3 regions of the Salinivibrio sp. IB872 genome follow, and region 1 is predicted to be linked to each of the others. Evidence: predicted binding sites of a transcription regulator. Region 1 holds the regulator's gene; each other region holds the start of a gene.

What was found. Region 1 encodes CRP, which controls carbon source genes, mostly activating them, when cyclic AMP is high. Its sites were predicted from a motif close to TGTGANNNNNNTCACA; they were not measured.
Region 2: a site for CRP is predicted at 646-661, ahead of BZJ18_RS13375 (YbgA family protein). Genes of this name have one in related genera too.
Region 3: a site for CRP is predicted at 1,118-1,133, ahead of ectA (diaminobutyrate acetyltransferase). Genes of this name have one in related genera too.

The regions. Positions count from the first base shown of each region.
Region 1 covers NZ_MUFO01000002.1:206,960-212,139, reverse strand. Annotated here, with positions in the region: gene BZJ18_RS01965 (ABC transporter ATP-binding protein) at 1-657, shown strand, start outside; gene BZJ18_RS01960 (TIGR02444 family protein) at 600-1,145, shown strand; gene BZJ18_RS01955 (hydrolase) at 1,132-2,094, shown strand; gene BZJ18_RS01950 (YheU family protein) at 2,242-2,460, shown strand; gene BZJ18_RS01945 (phosphoribulokinase) at 2,520-3,389, shown strand; gene crp (cAMP-activated global transcriptional regulator CRP) at 3,641-4,273, shown strand; gene BZJ18_RS01935 (hypothetical protein) at 4,403-5,180, shown strand, end outside.
Region 2 covers NZ_MUFO01000036.1:16,548-21,727, reverse strand. Annotated here, with positions in the region: gene BZJ18_RS13380 (putative bifunctional diguanylate cyclase/phosphodiesterase) at 1-642, opposite strand, end outside; gene BZJ18_RS13375 (YbgA family protein) at 922-1,878, shown strand; gene BZJ18_RS13370 (MerR family transcriptional regulator) at 1,868-2,698, shown strand; gene phrB (deoxyribodipyrimidine photo-lyase) at 2,689-4,128, shown strand; gene BZJ18_RS13360 (nuclear transport factor 2 family protein) at 4,128-4,568, shown strand; gene BZJ18_RS13355 (SDR family NAD(P)-dependent oxidoreductase) at 4,565-5,180, shown strand, end outside.
Region 3 covers NZ_MUFO01000048.1:15,862-21,041, reverse strand. Annotated here, with positions in the region: gene BZJ18_RS14750 (bacteriohemerythrin) at 1-992, shown strand, start outside; gene ectA (diaminobutyrate acetyltransferase) at 1,347-1,904, shown strand; gene ectB (diaminobutyrate--2-oxoglutarate transaminase) at 1,916-3,193, shown strand; gene BZJ18_RS14735 (ectoine synthase) at 3,239-3,628, shown strand; gene BZJ18_RS14730 (aspartate kinase) at 3,707-5,134, shown strand.

The DNA of each region.
Region 1 (5,180 bases):
CTTGAGACCATTGGTCCCTTTTCGGGAGGCGAGAAGGCACGCTTGGTATTAGCGTTATTGGTGTGGCAAAAGCCTAACCTGCTGCTGCTTGACGAACCGACTAACCACCTTGATTTAGATATGCGCCAAGCCTTGACGCTTGCCCTACAATCGTTTGAAGGGGCGATGGTGATCGTAAGCCATGATCGCTTTCTGCTGCGCGCGACCACCGACGATCTTTATCTTGTCGACAACGGCGCGGTGCAACCCTTTGACGGTGACTTACACGACTACCATCGCTGGCTTGGCGAGCAACAGCGTGCCGACCGCGCGGAAAGTAAAAAACAAAACGCCGATGACAAAGCCGCCCCCCAGCAACGTCAGGTCGATCGTAAGGCACAAAAGCGTCGCGAGGCCGAACTTCGCCAAAAAACCGCGCCACTTCGTAAAAAAATTGACAGCCTAGACACAAAAATCGAACAGCTCTCTGCCATTATTGCCGATGCAGAGACCAAACTGGCCGACCCAACAATTTATGGCGCAGACCAAAAAGCCCAACTCGCGCAACAATTACAACGCCAGGCTGATGCCAAATCAGCGCTGGAAGAGGTAGAGCAAGAATGGATGGAGCGACAGGAAGAACTGGAAGCCATGGAGGCGGCATTCAATCAAGCCTAATTCCCGGCCAAGCGAATGCAGCCGACCTGTGGCAGTTTTGTTTGCAACACTATGGCAAGCAAGACGTCAAACAGGCGTGTCTTAAATTGCAAGATCAGCATCAGGGCAACGTCAACCTTGCCTTGTTGCTGGCTTGGCTAGAAAGCCATGGCTATGGCCTTGCCCCAGAGAGCCTCAGCCAACTTAAACAATCGCTCAGCCGCTCTGAGCATTTGCTGATTGCCTACCGCAACCTACGTCGCGATATCAAACCGCGCGTTGGCGCGGGACAATATAAAAAAATGCTGAATTTCGAGCTCAGCCTCGAGAAGTTCCAACAACAAGACCTCATCCACGCCTTGAATCAACAAACATGGCTGACCGAGTCGCCCTCGCCGTTGGCGTATTATTGCCGTCAACTCTCGCCCTCGGCCAAATCGCTCTATCCCACTCTGCGCGCCGGTGTGGTTAAAGAAGATGATCAAGGAGACGCTGATGACGCCTTTTGAACCGATTCCCAGCGCCCGTAATCCTCATCTACAAACCATCATGCCACGGCTGATGCGGCGGCAACCCGTGATCTCTCCTTTGTGGCAACAGCTGGATTTACCGGATGGTGATTTCGTCGATCTCGCTTGGACACAGACGCCTCAGCCCGGCCAACCGATAGTGGTGCTTTTTCATGGCCTCGCTGGCAGTTTTCATAGCCCGTACGCGAATGGATTACTGGCTGCTTTTCAGCGCCAAGGCTGGTGCGGTGTGGTGATGCACTTTCGTAGTTGCAGTGGCCGCTTAAACCGCGTCCCGCGCACTTATCACTCAGGCGAGACACAGGATGCGCGCTATTTTTTGACCACATTACGCATGCGTTATCCTCAGCATCCTATTCATGCCGTGGGCGTATCGCTAGGCGGCAACATGCTGGTGCGCTATTTGGCAGAGTATGCGGACGATCCGATTGTCTCCAGTGGCTGCGCAGTGTCACCCCCCTTAGACCTTGCCGCCTGCTCGTTACGCATTCAGCAAGGGTTCTCACGTGTCTACCAAGCGTACCTACTTCGCTCGATGCGACAAACCCTGTCAGATAAGCTCACGCGACACGCCCAAGTGGGTCGCTGGCAAGCAGGCGAGCAGCCCCGTATTTCGACCTTATTCGAGTTTGATCAAACCGTCACCGCACCACTGCATGGGTTTGAGGACGCACATCATTACTACCAGCAATGCAGTGGCTTATCCGTGTTGCCTGCGATCCGCGCCCCTTTGACCATCATTCATGCCAAAGACGATCCTTTTATGACTGATGCGGTGATCCCAACCACGCCATTACCGGCCAATATACGCTATCAACTCACTGACCATGGCGGACATGTTGGGTTTGTCACTGGCCATTGGCGTGCACCGCGTTTATGGTTGGAAGAGGCAGTGCCCGCGTGGATAGCTGAGCAACTCGACACCTGATGCCCCAATCGTCACGATAAATTGTGACTAAATCGACATAGACACACTGCACCTACACGCATAATTCGGTAAAATGGGAGCTAATTCACAACCTAAGCATGGAGATGGCGTCCGTGCCATCCCGATGTCAGCAAAAGGTGATGTAGTATGATGGTTCCATGGCAATCTGTGCCAGCCGAGACCTTGACCAATTTAATTGAACACTTTGTGTTGAGGGAAGGGACAGATTACGGTGAGCAGGAAGTCAGCTTTGCTGAGAAAGTTGAACAAGTGCGTGAACAATTAAAATCCGGCGACGCCGTGATTGTATACTCTGAGCTGCATGAGACAGTGGATATTCGTCGTCAGCGCGATCTCAGACCGTAACACCGCCTCCCCTTGTGGGCTGCGGTGTAAATTCAGACTGATCAATGACAGGGCTCGTCATGTCGGCTAAACACCCAATCATCGCTGTGACCGGTTCATCCGGCGCAGGCACAACCACGACCTCCGAAGCGTTTCGTAAGATGTTCAATATGATGAACATCAAAGCCTCTTGGTTAGAGGGCGATAGCTTTCACCGCTTCACGCGGCCAGAAATGGATGTTGAGATCCGTAAAGCCCGTGAACAAGGTCGTCATATTAGCTACTTTGGCCCCACGGCCAACGACTTCCCACGCCTTGAGCAATTTTTTAAAGAATATGGCGAACAAGGCACAGGTAAATACCGTCGTTATCTACACACCTTTGATGAAGCCGTGCCTTATAACCAAATGCCGGGCACCTTCACTCCCTGGCAAGATCTGCCTGAAAATACCGACGTATTATTTTATGAAGGCTTGCATGGCGGGGTGGTGGATGGTGACGTCAATGTCGCCCAGCATGTTGATTTACTGATCGGCATGGTGCCTATCGTTAACTTGGAGTGGATTCAAAAGTTTGTCCGCGATACGCGCGACCGAGGCCATTCCCGCGAGGCCGTCACGGACTCGATCGTGCGCTCCATGGATGATTATTTGCACTACATTACGCCGCAGTTTTCTCGCACGCATATTAACTTCCAACGTGTCCCGACCGTAGACACATCCAACCCGCTGAATGCAAAAGGGATCCCGTCACTCGACGAAAGCTTTGTCGTGATCCGCTTTCGTGGTATGAAGAACGTCGATTTTCCTTACTTACTGCAAATGATCAGTGGCGCGTTTATGTCTCGGCACAACACGCTGGTCGTGCCCGGCGGTAAAATGGGATTTGCAATGGAGCTGATTATTCGCCCCTTGATCCAACAGTTGATTGAGAAAGGCAAGATAGGTTAACCGCCGTAGCGCACTTAACGTGTATTACTTCTCAGGTCGTGATCTTAGCCACATTTTTGCCGAATTTTTAGGCGGTTGGCTTAGATCAAAATCAAGAAATCCAGATAGAAAAAAGATACACTCTTGTTAACATACAGTGAGCTTGTAGCCTGCGCCAAGACCTCGTATTCTGTGCATTGGACTGATGGGTTTCCATTCAGACAAAGACAGGACGTCGTTGCCGGGCAACACATGCAGAGGAAATAAGTTATATGGTTCCAGGAAAACCTCAAACAGACCCTACACTCGAGTGGTTCCTTTCACATTGTCATATTCACAAGTACCCGTCCAAAAGTACTCTGATCCATGCAGGGGAAAAGGCGGAGACCTTGTACTACATCGTGAAAGGTTCTGTGGCCGTACTAATCAAAGATGAAGAAGGCAAGGAGATGATCCTGTCTTACCTTAACCAAGGTGACTTCATCGGCGAACTTGGTCTGTTCGAAGAGGACCAAGAGCGCACCGCATGGGTACGTGCGAAATCACCTTGCGAAGTGGCAGAAATTTCATTCAAGAAATTCCGCCAGCTGATCCAAGTTAACCCAGACATTTTGATGCGTCTATCCTCTCAGATGGCGCGTCGCCTGCAAGTGACCAGCCAGAAAGTGGGAGACCTTGCCTTCCTGGACGTGACCGGCCGCATTGCGCAAACCCTACTGAACTTGGCGAAGCAACCTGACGCCATGACTCACCCTGACGGCATGCAAATCAAGATCACACGTCAAGAGATTGGTCAGATTGTTGGCTGTTCGCGAGAGACGGTTGGGCGTATCCTTAAAATGCTGGAAGAGCAGAACCTTATCTCAGCTCACGGTAAAACCATTGTGGTTTACGGCACACGCTAATCCTCGCGTGTTGCGACAAAACCGGCGTTTTTGCGTCGGTTTTTTTATTTTTATTGACTGAAAACTCATTAACCAAGTTCTACACTTCAAAAACGACCAATCTAACAACTGATTAACAGGATGTCGTTTATGAGAAGCTTACGTCAAACCCTTGCTGCATTGCTACTCGCGGCGGTTTCTTCAACTGCTGCGGCGAATATCACCATTGTCCATCCAGAACCACGGGCTGGCTCTGCCCTCGATTTATACGCTATCGACTTGATTGAGTTTTTAGCGGAAAAATCAGGTGAGTCTGTCACTTTACAAGCCTTTCAAGGTCAAATTGGCTCTCAGTCTCGTAAAGTGGAAATGCTAAAACAAGGACGACTGACGGTAGATTGGCTCGGGGCCGACCGTACCCTTGAGTCAGAGTTACTTCCCATCCGTTATCCAGTCTTTCGGGGTCTATTAGGCCATCGCTTGTTCATTACCAATCAAGCCACCGAACCCAAGCTTGCACAAATCAGTGACCAAGCAGGGCTCAATAGTCTGACCATGATCCAAGGGCAAGGCTGGGCGGATGTGAAGGTCTTGCAGTCGGCGGGATTTCGGGTTCGAGAAATCTCAAGCTTTGAGAATATCTTTAAAGGCGTCGATACCGGACGGGCCGACCTCTTCCCGCGTGCGCTTATCGAACCTTTTAGCGAGCTGGCAGAGCGACCTCAATATACAAATCTGTTGGTTGATCCGCACTTAATGCTGATCTACCGCTTCCCAATGTTCTTGTTTGTATCGCCCCAAAACCCAGAGGTAGCGACCATGCTCAACGATGCCTTTGCGGCCGCCTATCAAGACGGATCCTTCATCGAATTTTTTGAGAATGCCCCTCTGGTAAAAGAGACCTTTGAGAAAGCCAATATTGGTGAGC
Region 2 (5,180 bases), on a different contig from region 1:
ATCACTTGCAGCGTAGAGAGTGAGTTTCTGAAACGTATCGAGATAATCAGATGCTAGGTGGCTGATATGTTCTGCAATATCGAGAGTGCCACCGAGATAGTAGTTAGGCGTATTCCGATTTTGCGTATAGATAGGGTGTGCAATATGCCAGTCATGGAGCGACTCTACATCCATACGCAAAAGCTGAGCGTTACCGTCTCCTAAAACGTCAAACGGGAATTGCTCGGGCTTTTCTGAGTCATTTTGGGGGTAATGCCAACGAATCGTGCGATCAGACTCAGCCCAGAACAAGGCTTGAAAGTGAACGTCATTCCCCTGATGGGCTAGCACTAATGCTTGCCATGTCGAGTACGTCGAGGGAATGTTTTTTTCTATCTCGCTGGCAAGCACACTGAGTTCATTCAGGTGAGCATTCATGTGACGCGTTAACGCGTCAGCAAAGGATTTTGCTTCGACGCTTAATAGCTGCTCGGTGCGCAGTCGTTGTTGTTCTTGTGCGGTATTAAATAAGGAAAAAGTGGCAATCAGGATAGCAAAGCAGATCAGCGCAATCACGAGTATAGCGCGGCCGCGAGGTCGAAATGGGCGCTTCGCAATGGAGAGACGGTCATCGATGTTTAGTGTCGTTCTCTGTAAGGGCATGGTCGTGAGAGCTATATCATGGTGGCTTTAAGTGTATGTGACACGAGTGACTCAAGTCGTATCAATAGTGAGACAAATGTGAGACTCCCTCTTTGATAAGGAATAGGTAAAGCGTAGCAGCTGTTAAGGGGACTGCGTGAGGGTATATCAAGAACCAGAGTAAACTTGTACAAATAAAAAATATTGTACAGAAGTGATCCTTCGCCTACATTGAGTTGTACAACAAAATATAAATGTACAACTCTGCGGCTCATGCCGCTTGATAAGAAGAGGTGAAGCATGTCGTTTCCAGTTGGTGTTAGCGCATGTGTGATTGGTGAAAAGGTGCGTTTTGATAGCGGTCATAAACGCAGTCCATTTGTGACTAAAGAGCTCGCTCCCTATGTCAATTTTGTCCCGGTTTGTCCAGAGGTTGCGATCGGCTTACCGGTGCCAAGACCGACAATTCGTTTACTAGACAAAGGGAATGTGGGCGATATTCGTTTGGTTGAGACCAAAGACGCCAGTAAAGATCACACCGAAAGAATGGTGGCCTTTAGTGAACGAAAAGCGGATGAATTGGCCCATAAAGCACTACGTGGCTATATCGTTTGTGCCAAGTCGCCCACTTGTGGCATGGAGCGTGTCAAAGTCTATCGGGAAAATGGTTACACCTCTGATATCTCCGGGGTAGGGCTGTATACCCAAGCATTAATGGATCGTATGCCGTGGCTGCCGATTGAAGAAGATGGCCGATTAAACGACCCCGTCCTGCGTGAGAATTTTGTGTTTCGGTTATTTGCGTTAGACGATTTATATCGCAGTGTCGAAAGTGGCGTGACAAGAAAAGCGCTGGTCGCATTCCACTCACGATACAAATTAGTGTTGATGGCGCACTCGCCTGAGCGTTACCGAGAGTTGGGCCGTTTTATGGCGAACATCGCGGAGTACGATATTGATGATTTTTTCCACCGGTATCGCACGCAGTTTATGCAGTCGTTAGCTATCCGTGCGACACGGAAAAAGCACACCAATGTGCTAATGCATCTGCAAGGCTATTTTAAGAACAACCTCGATAAGAGCCAAAAAGCGGAGCTGACTCACCTTATTCATGCTTACCGGCAAGGCACTATGCCGTTGTTAGCGCCGTTGACCCTCATTGCTCACCATTTGCACAACCACCCAGATGATTACCTTGCTAGTCAAGCGTATCTGAAGCCGTATCCAGATGCCTTAAGGTTACGTTATGGACTCTAATCCCGAAAGCACGCTGACGATCAGCCAAGTCGCTGATCGTACCGGCGTTAATCCAGTGACATTGCGCGCATGGCAACGCCGTTATGGCTTGCTGTCTCCGGCCAGAACTCCGAAAGGTCATCGTCTTTACAGTGATGAAGACGTCGCCATGATTGGCCGGATCTTACGCTGGCTCGACAAAGGTGTCCCGATCAGCAAAGTGAAACCGTTACTGTCGCAAACCGAGACCCAAATAGATAGCGAAGATGATACGTTAGCGCGCGAGCTGATGAAGTTAATTCGTGACTTATCACTGAAAAAACTCGGCCAGCACGTCGAAACCTTATTAAAAGAATATCCGTTTTATTGGCTCATCGAACACGTCTTTATGCCGCTAGATACGTGGTTGGATGAGGAGCAAAGCGCCATCAGTTCTCTGCAGAAAGATATGTGGCGCAGTACGGTAATCGAAAAATGCCAAGCGGCAATGTTGGCGAACGCAAAGCGCAACAGTAAGTTCCCTTGTTGGTTAGTGACACTTACTGACACAGAAGATTATCAGCGCACCATGATGGCGATGCGTCTGAATGAGAAAGGTTACAACGTCACTATCTTGCGTGAGCCACATTCCCAACTTGGCCTTATCCTCGAAGTGATGCGAGAGCAAAAGATCCCCACGCTCGCAGTGATGGCTGCGCACCGCCTCGATCGTTCCCAGCTTAATCAGCTTCGGCAGTGTTACGCACAATCTGACATTCACATTGTGAGCCAGCCATTTATTTGCTCCGTACATGGAGACGAGCTAAAAGAACTCAAGGAGAACAATCCGTTATGCATTTAGTTTGGTTTCGACGCGATCTGCGCTGCCTCGACAATCGTGCACTGCATGCAGCGTGCGAAGCAAACGAGCCTGTTGTGGGCCTTTTTGTGGAAACACCGGACCAATGGGCTGCCCACCATATGGCCCCGATTCAGGCGGGATTGATTGAAGCAAGGCTTAAGGCGCTGCGTGACGAACTCGGAGCACTTAACATTCCGCTGCTGGTGACACGAGCCGCTGACTATAAGAAGGCGTCTGAAACGGTCGCAACTCTTGCGAACTCGCTGAATATCAACGCCGTGTTTGTGAATCGTGAATACGAGCTGAATGAGCAAAATCGCGATCGCCAAGCACAGCAACGAGTGGAGGCGCAGGGCATTGATTGGTACGCCTACCATGACCGTAATCTATTTGCGCCCGGCACGATTCGTTCTGGTAAAGGCGACGCGTATAAAGTCTTTACTCCGTTTAAAAAAGCCTGTCTACGTGCATTAGAAGGTATGGATCAGTCACCGCTTAAGGCTCCAGCCGTACGTGCTGACGATAAGCGGTTAACCGCTATTTTTGCTTCTCTTGAGCCGATTGAATTTGACTATCCAACCAAGTCCGCCTCCGCATGGCCGACCACGGAAAAAGCCATCTTAGATAAGTTACGCACTTATTGCCGTGAACAAGCGGCAGATTACAAGACGTACCGGGATTTCCCTGCCATTGAGGGCACCAGTCAGCTGTCACCGTATCTTGCCATTGGTGCATTGTCCCCTCGCCAATGCCTAGCGCGACTGCAATCTGAGCATCCGCACTGGCGCGAGCCCGATTCAGGCGCAGCAACTTGGTTGTCAGAGCTAATCTGGCGCGATTTCTATCAAGAAGTGAGTGCCCAAAACCCCAGTATTAGCAAAAAGCATTGCTTTTTAGAGTGGGGAGAGTCTGTGGTGTGGGATAACGACAACGCTCGCTTTGAGGCGTGGAAAGCGGGTAAAACCGGCTTTCCGATTGTGGATGCTGCGATGCAGCAATTGAACACCACCGGATGGATGCATAACCGCCTGCGGATGATAGTGGCAAGCTTTTTAACCAAGGACTTGCTCATCGATTGGCGTTGGGGGGAGGACTACTTTATGTCCAAGCTGATTGACGGCGACTTTGCGTCCAATAACGGTGGTTGGCAATGGTCAGCGTCAGTTGGCACCGATGCACAGCCTTACTTTCGAATTTTTAATCCGACAACTCAAGGGGAGCGCTTCGACAGTGATGGCCGCTTCATACGTCGTTGGTTACCGGCACTAAAAGAGGTGCCTGGTAAGCAAATCCATCAACCTTGGTCGTGGGCAGAAAAGTATGCGCAGTCATTAGATTACCCCAAACCGATTGTTGATCATGCCAAGCAGCGCAAACAGGCACTAGCGATTTTTGAGGCGGCCAAAAATCAGCCCAAGGAGTCTGCATAATGGAGATCGAGAGCGTTCAAACTCAGGTGGCGCGCTTTGCGCAAGTTTATCAGGCCCTCGGTAAAGACAACTTGGCATCGCTTGAAACGATTTACCACCCAAACATTGTGTTTATCGACCCAGCACACCGTATTGAAGGGCTCTCTGCGTTTCTAGCGTACTTTGCTTCCTTGTATCAAAACGTCACTAGCTGTCAGTTTGACATTCACCATACCACGGCGGGGGACAATGATGCTTTCGTGACGTGGACCATGACGTTTTCTCATCCGCGTGTACAACATGGCAGACCGAGACAGGTGCATGGTTGCTCGCATTTGACGTTTACGGATGGGCGAATCAGTCGTCACCGCGACTATTTTGACATGGGCGAAATGATTTATGAGGCCTTGCCGTTGATGGGTCGACTACTCACTTACATAAAAGCGAGGTTAGGACAATGAAACAGGTTGTGATTACTGGCGCGACATCGGGGATTGGCGAGCAATTAGCGCGAGACTATGCACGCCAAGGGTGGCGCGTCATTGCGTGTGGCCGTAACCAAGACAAGCTAGATGCGATGCAGCGCGATCATGCTTCTCTCGAGCCGTTAGTGTTTGATGCCACAGACAGGGATCAAACCCACCAAGCGCTCGGTGCCTTATCAGCAAGCTCTGATTTGGTGATCCTAAATGCCGGTACCTGTGAATACATCGACTACGGAAAAATCGATGTACCCTTGTTTAAACGCGTATTCGATATCAACGTGTTTGGCGTCCTTAATTGTATCGAAGCCTTGCAGGCAAGCTTTGTGCCGGGCACCCATTTGGCGATCGTTGGTTCCTCGGCGAGTTACATGCCTTTACCTCGCGCAGAGGCATATGGCGCGTCTAAAGCTGCTATCAGCTATCTAGCCAATACGTTATCGGTTGATCTCGCCCATCAAGGGGTAACAGTGTCACTTATTTCGCCTGGGTTTGTTAAAACGCCACTAACAGATAAAAACGATTTCGCCATGCCGATGCGCGTGACTGTCGAGCAAGCGTCGGCGGCCATTCAAGCAGGGCTTGAGAAAC
Region 3 (5,180 bases), on a different contig from region 1:
TGGTAGATGATCATGAAATGATTCGAGATACCATAAGTTTGATGGCACAAGCGCTAGGGATCAAATCCGTTATCACGGCGGCCGATGGCGCTGAAGCCATATCACGAGCCTTTCACGAACAACCTAGCCTAATTATCACCGACCTACAGATGGAGCCTATCGATGGTTTGGAAATGCTAAGGCTTATCCGTAGCGGTCGCTACCACCTACAGCACGATGTACCGATCATCATTCTCACCGCAAATGCCTCTCAGTCAGTGATTAGCGAATGCATCCGTTATGATGTTGACGCATTCATGGTCAAGCCAGTTAGAAAACAAGACCTCGAAAATCGTGTTCAACAGCTAGCCAAAGATACCAAATCCAAAAAGCCACCAAAATACTACTTTGAGATGTATCAGGCCGATCCAGCTAAATCGACCGATTTTGAGCACAATGGGGCCATTGTCTTCACTGAAGAAGAACAAGAGAAAATCGAAAAAATTTCGGACACAAGCCCGACAATTGATACAACAGCACCCCCTGTTACGCCTGAACAAGCGACAGCAAAGAGCAAAGACAGAAAGTTTATTCGTTGGCAGGACAAATACTCTGTGGGGCACTCAGAACTCGATGCCAGCAACAAGCAATTACTGGCTATCATCAATGACACCTATGAGGCTATCGCGTACCACCATGCCGATGGTGAAAAAGGAGATTTTGATGATCTCGCCCAGCGGTTTCGAGACTACATTGTGTCCCACTTCCAACTAGAAGAAGACATTCTTCACGATCTCGCCTATCCCAAATACAAACAACATGCGGCCATCCATGAGCGTTTATCACGGCAAGCGCATTATGTGTTGCTTCAGTGCCAGGCGGATCCTGAACTGTACTCTTCAGAGTTTTTCAAGTTTTTGCGTTACTGGTGGGTACACCACGTCGTAAAAGAAGACAGACAATATCGCGAATTTCTTAGCCAATCGCCTCAATCCGCCCAGTTCCCCCATTGAGTCCACAAGCTGCCAAGATAACTAGATTTTTATCTATAAACCTCTTTTATGTCTATTTTTTAAGCCAATTATTTCACTGCATTCAACAACGATTGAGGCAAACTTCACGCCGGCTTCCCCTTATTTGTGGCATGAGTCACACCAGATTGAAAACCGCCAATACATTTAGGCCAGTAAATGTTACGCATCAAAGCATTATGGTTAATAAAAATTTTAACATTAATAAATTTTAATAATATCAGCCACTTACTTGGCAGCGATAAACCAATTAGCGAAATACGGGGTTGATAAACAAAATTCAGCGCCTATTATATATAATTATATATAACAAATTCGTTAGAGAACAAAACAATTATGTGGCGATCAAAAACGACAGATACGGCAGTTCTTGAAAACGAAGTCCTTGACCGTAAACAGATAAAACCGAGCACGCGGTTTGTGTTTCGTAAGCCATCGATTCGTGATGGTGGCGACATCTATCGATTAATCACTCAGTGCCCTCCGTTGGATGTGAACTCCGCCTACTGCAACTTCTTACAGGCAACGCACTTCAAAGAGACCTGTGTTGTGGCAGAGCGTGACGGCGACATTCACGGCTTCGTCTCTGGCTACATTCGTCCAGAGCAGCCAGACACATTTTTTGTGTGGCAGGTAGCCGTATCGCCCAAAGCACGTGGAGAAGGGCTTGCCCTTTCAATGGTCGAAGCGTTACTGGCACGCAAAGTGTCACAAGACATCCGATTCATTGAAACCACGATCACAGAAGACAACGCCGGATCTTGGGCGCTGTTCAAAAAGGTAGACCGCCTCTACGGTACAGGGGGTCAGCGCTCAGTGTTCCTTGATGAACAAGAGCACTTTAACGGTGAACATGACACCGAATACCTTTTCCGAATTCCACTCAAAAAATAACAGGATGAGTTATGGATATCTTTAAATCGCAGGAGTCAAATGTTCAATGTTACGCCAACAACTTCCCCGTCGTGTTTGAAAGCGCGAAGGGCTGTTGGATCACGGGCGTTGACGGCAAGCGCTACCTCGATTTTCTTGCTGGCGCCGGTTCGCTTAACTATGGACACAATAACCCGACGCTGAAAAAAGCGCTGATTGAGTACATCGAGAAAGATGGGATTACCCACGGCTTGGATATGCACACCGGTGCAAAAGCACGCTTTCTCGAGGTATTTAAAGAGCATATCTTGGCACCACGTAACTTGGACTATAAATTCCAGTTCACGGGTCCAACCGGTACAAATGCTGTTGAAGCGGCGATGAAGCTGGCACGAAAAGTGACAGGTCGCCCAAACATCGTTTCATTTACGAACGGCTTCCACGGCTGCACATATGGCGCACTCGCTGTGACCGGTAATCATCACCATCGCGGTGGCGGCGGTATGCCAGTGAATAACGCGGTAACACGTATTCCGTATGACGGCTATGCCGATGTTGACGGTCTCACACTGTTCGAAACCATGCTAAACGATGCCTCAAGCGGTCTAACAGGTGGAGATAAACCCGCTGCTGTCTTGCTTGAAGTCGTTCAAGGTGAAGGTGGTCTCAATGCGGCTTCTAATGAGTGGCTGCAACGCCTAGAGAGCATCTGTAAAGAACATGGCATCTTGATGATCGTCGATGATATTCAAGCTGGCTGTGGTCGTACTGGTACCTTCTTTAGCTTCGAGCCATCAGGTATCAACCCAGATATCGTGACCTTGTCGAAGTCGATTGGTGGTTATGGCCTACCAATGGCACTGGTTCTACTGAAACCTGAGCTGGATCAATGGGCACCTGGCGAACATAACGGTACATTCCGTGGTAACAGCCATGCGTTTGTGACAGCCGCAGAAGCGATTGAAACTTACTGGCTAGATGATCAGTTCCAAACCCATATCCAAGCGCGTGCTGATCAACTCAATAAAGTGTTGAAAGACGTCTTAGCGAAAAATGGTGACCTGTTCGACACCATCAAAGGTCGTGGCCTGATGCAGGGTATCGCATGTAAAAATGGTGATATCTCTGATGCCATTACAAGCCTTTGTTTCGAGCACGGTATGATCATCGAAACAGCTGGCCCTGATGATGAAGTGATCAAATTCTTCTCACCATTAACAGTCAGCGAAGCTGAAATGGAGAAAGGCCTGCAGATTTTTGTTAAGTCGGTTGAGCAATACAAAAAAGACAAATTGAAAAAAGCGTCTTAATTCAAAGCTCTCACCCATTAACAAACAGACGTATAAAGGATTGACATGATTGTTCGCACATTAGAAGAATGCCAAAACAGTGAACGCCGCGTAGTGGCTGAAAATTGGGAAAGTGTCCGTATGTTGTTGCGCGATGACAACATGGGCTTCTCATTCCACATTACTACTATTTACGCCAATACTGACACGCATATCCATTACCAGAATCACTTGGAGTCTGTGTATTGCATGTCAGGTGAAGGTGAGATTGAAACGACCGACGACGGTAAAGTGTATCCAATCAAACCTGGCACACTGTACATTCTTGACAAACATGACGAGCACCAGCTTCGCGCAAATAAAGGTGTCGATATGGTCATGGCCTGTGTCTTTAACCCACCGATTACTGGGCAAGAGACACATGACGAAAACGGTGTTTACCCCCTGGTCGATTAACCGTCTTGGGGCAGCGGGATGCTGCCCCTGTAAACCCAATCGACGACTTCAATTCATAAAAGCCCACAAGGAGCTCACATGAATCATACCGTTGAAAAGATCGGCGGTACATCAATGTCAGCGTTCGACGCTGTCATGGATAATATCTTTTTGTACCCGTCTAACCCTTATAACCGAATTTTTGTGGTTTCTGCTTATGCTGGCATCACGGATGCATTGCTGGAGTGTAAGCGATCTGGCAAGCCGGGTATCTATCGCCTACTCGCCGCCAACAATCCGAAGTGGCGCGATGCCATGGAAGAGTTGGAACAACGTATGCTGCTCATTAACAGCAACATGTTCCCAGACCCTGTTTACCGCGAGCGTGCAGACAACTTCATTCGTCAACGTATGGAGAAGGCGCACAGCTGCATCGAAGGTATTCTCGAAACCTGTAACTATGGGCAGTTTTCTCTAGAAAGCTATTTGCCCCAAGTGCGCGAGTTCCTCTCGTCAATTGGCGAAGCTCACAGTGCGCACAACTCTTCTCTTTTGCTTGAGAGCGTGGGAATTAACTCACGGTTTGTTGACCTTTCTGGCTGGGACAACCCCGACGAAGCACAGGGTGATTTAAACACCGTGATTGCTCGTGCCATGGAAGATATCGATCTCAGCAATGAGCTGCCCATCGTTACCGGCTACGTATACTGCGATGAAGGGTTGATGAAAACATACGATCGCGGCTATAGCGAAATGACGTTCAGTCGTATTGCGGTATTGACCAAAGCAAGCAGCGCGGTGATCCACAAAGAGTATCATTTAAGCAGTGCTGATCCGCGAATCGTCGGTCCAGAACGCGTCCAGCCGATGGGCTTGAGCAACTACGACGTGGCTGATCAGCTTGCCAACTTGGGGATGGAAGCGATTCACCCTAATGCCGCATCAGGTATGCGTGCAGTCGGCATCGAACTTGTGGTGAAAAATACCTTCGAACCCGACCATCCAGGTACAGTGATTTCCCACAAATATCGTCCGAAAGACAATGAAATCGAGATCATTGCAGGTCGTGATAAAGTGCTAGCGCTGCATATCTTTGATCAATCAATGGTTGGCCATGTCGATCGCGTCAGCTACGACGTGATGGAAATTATTCGTGAGGAAAACGTTCAGCTAATCAGTAAAGAGATGAACGCCAACTCAATCACTTACTATTTGGATGGTAAGACCGCCAGCCAAGACAAAGTGATCAATCGCGTAGAGAAGCTGTATCCTAAAGCGAAGATCACTGGCGAGATGGTTGCGTTGATTTCGGTCATTGGTAGCCGGATTGACTCCAATCAGACCATGAGCCGAGGTATGCTCGCGCTACTGGACGCAGAAATTAATCCAAAAGCCGCACACTCTTCGATGCGTGACGTGGATGTACAGTACGTGGTACTGGATAAATTCTATCATGCGGCGATTTGCGCACTACACGCATGTTTTATTGAGAAACCGGCCCCAAAGCCGACCATCAAAGCCGCGTAACCGCAGCGCTAAGCAGTTAATTGCTCAGTCAATTTTTCTTCCATTA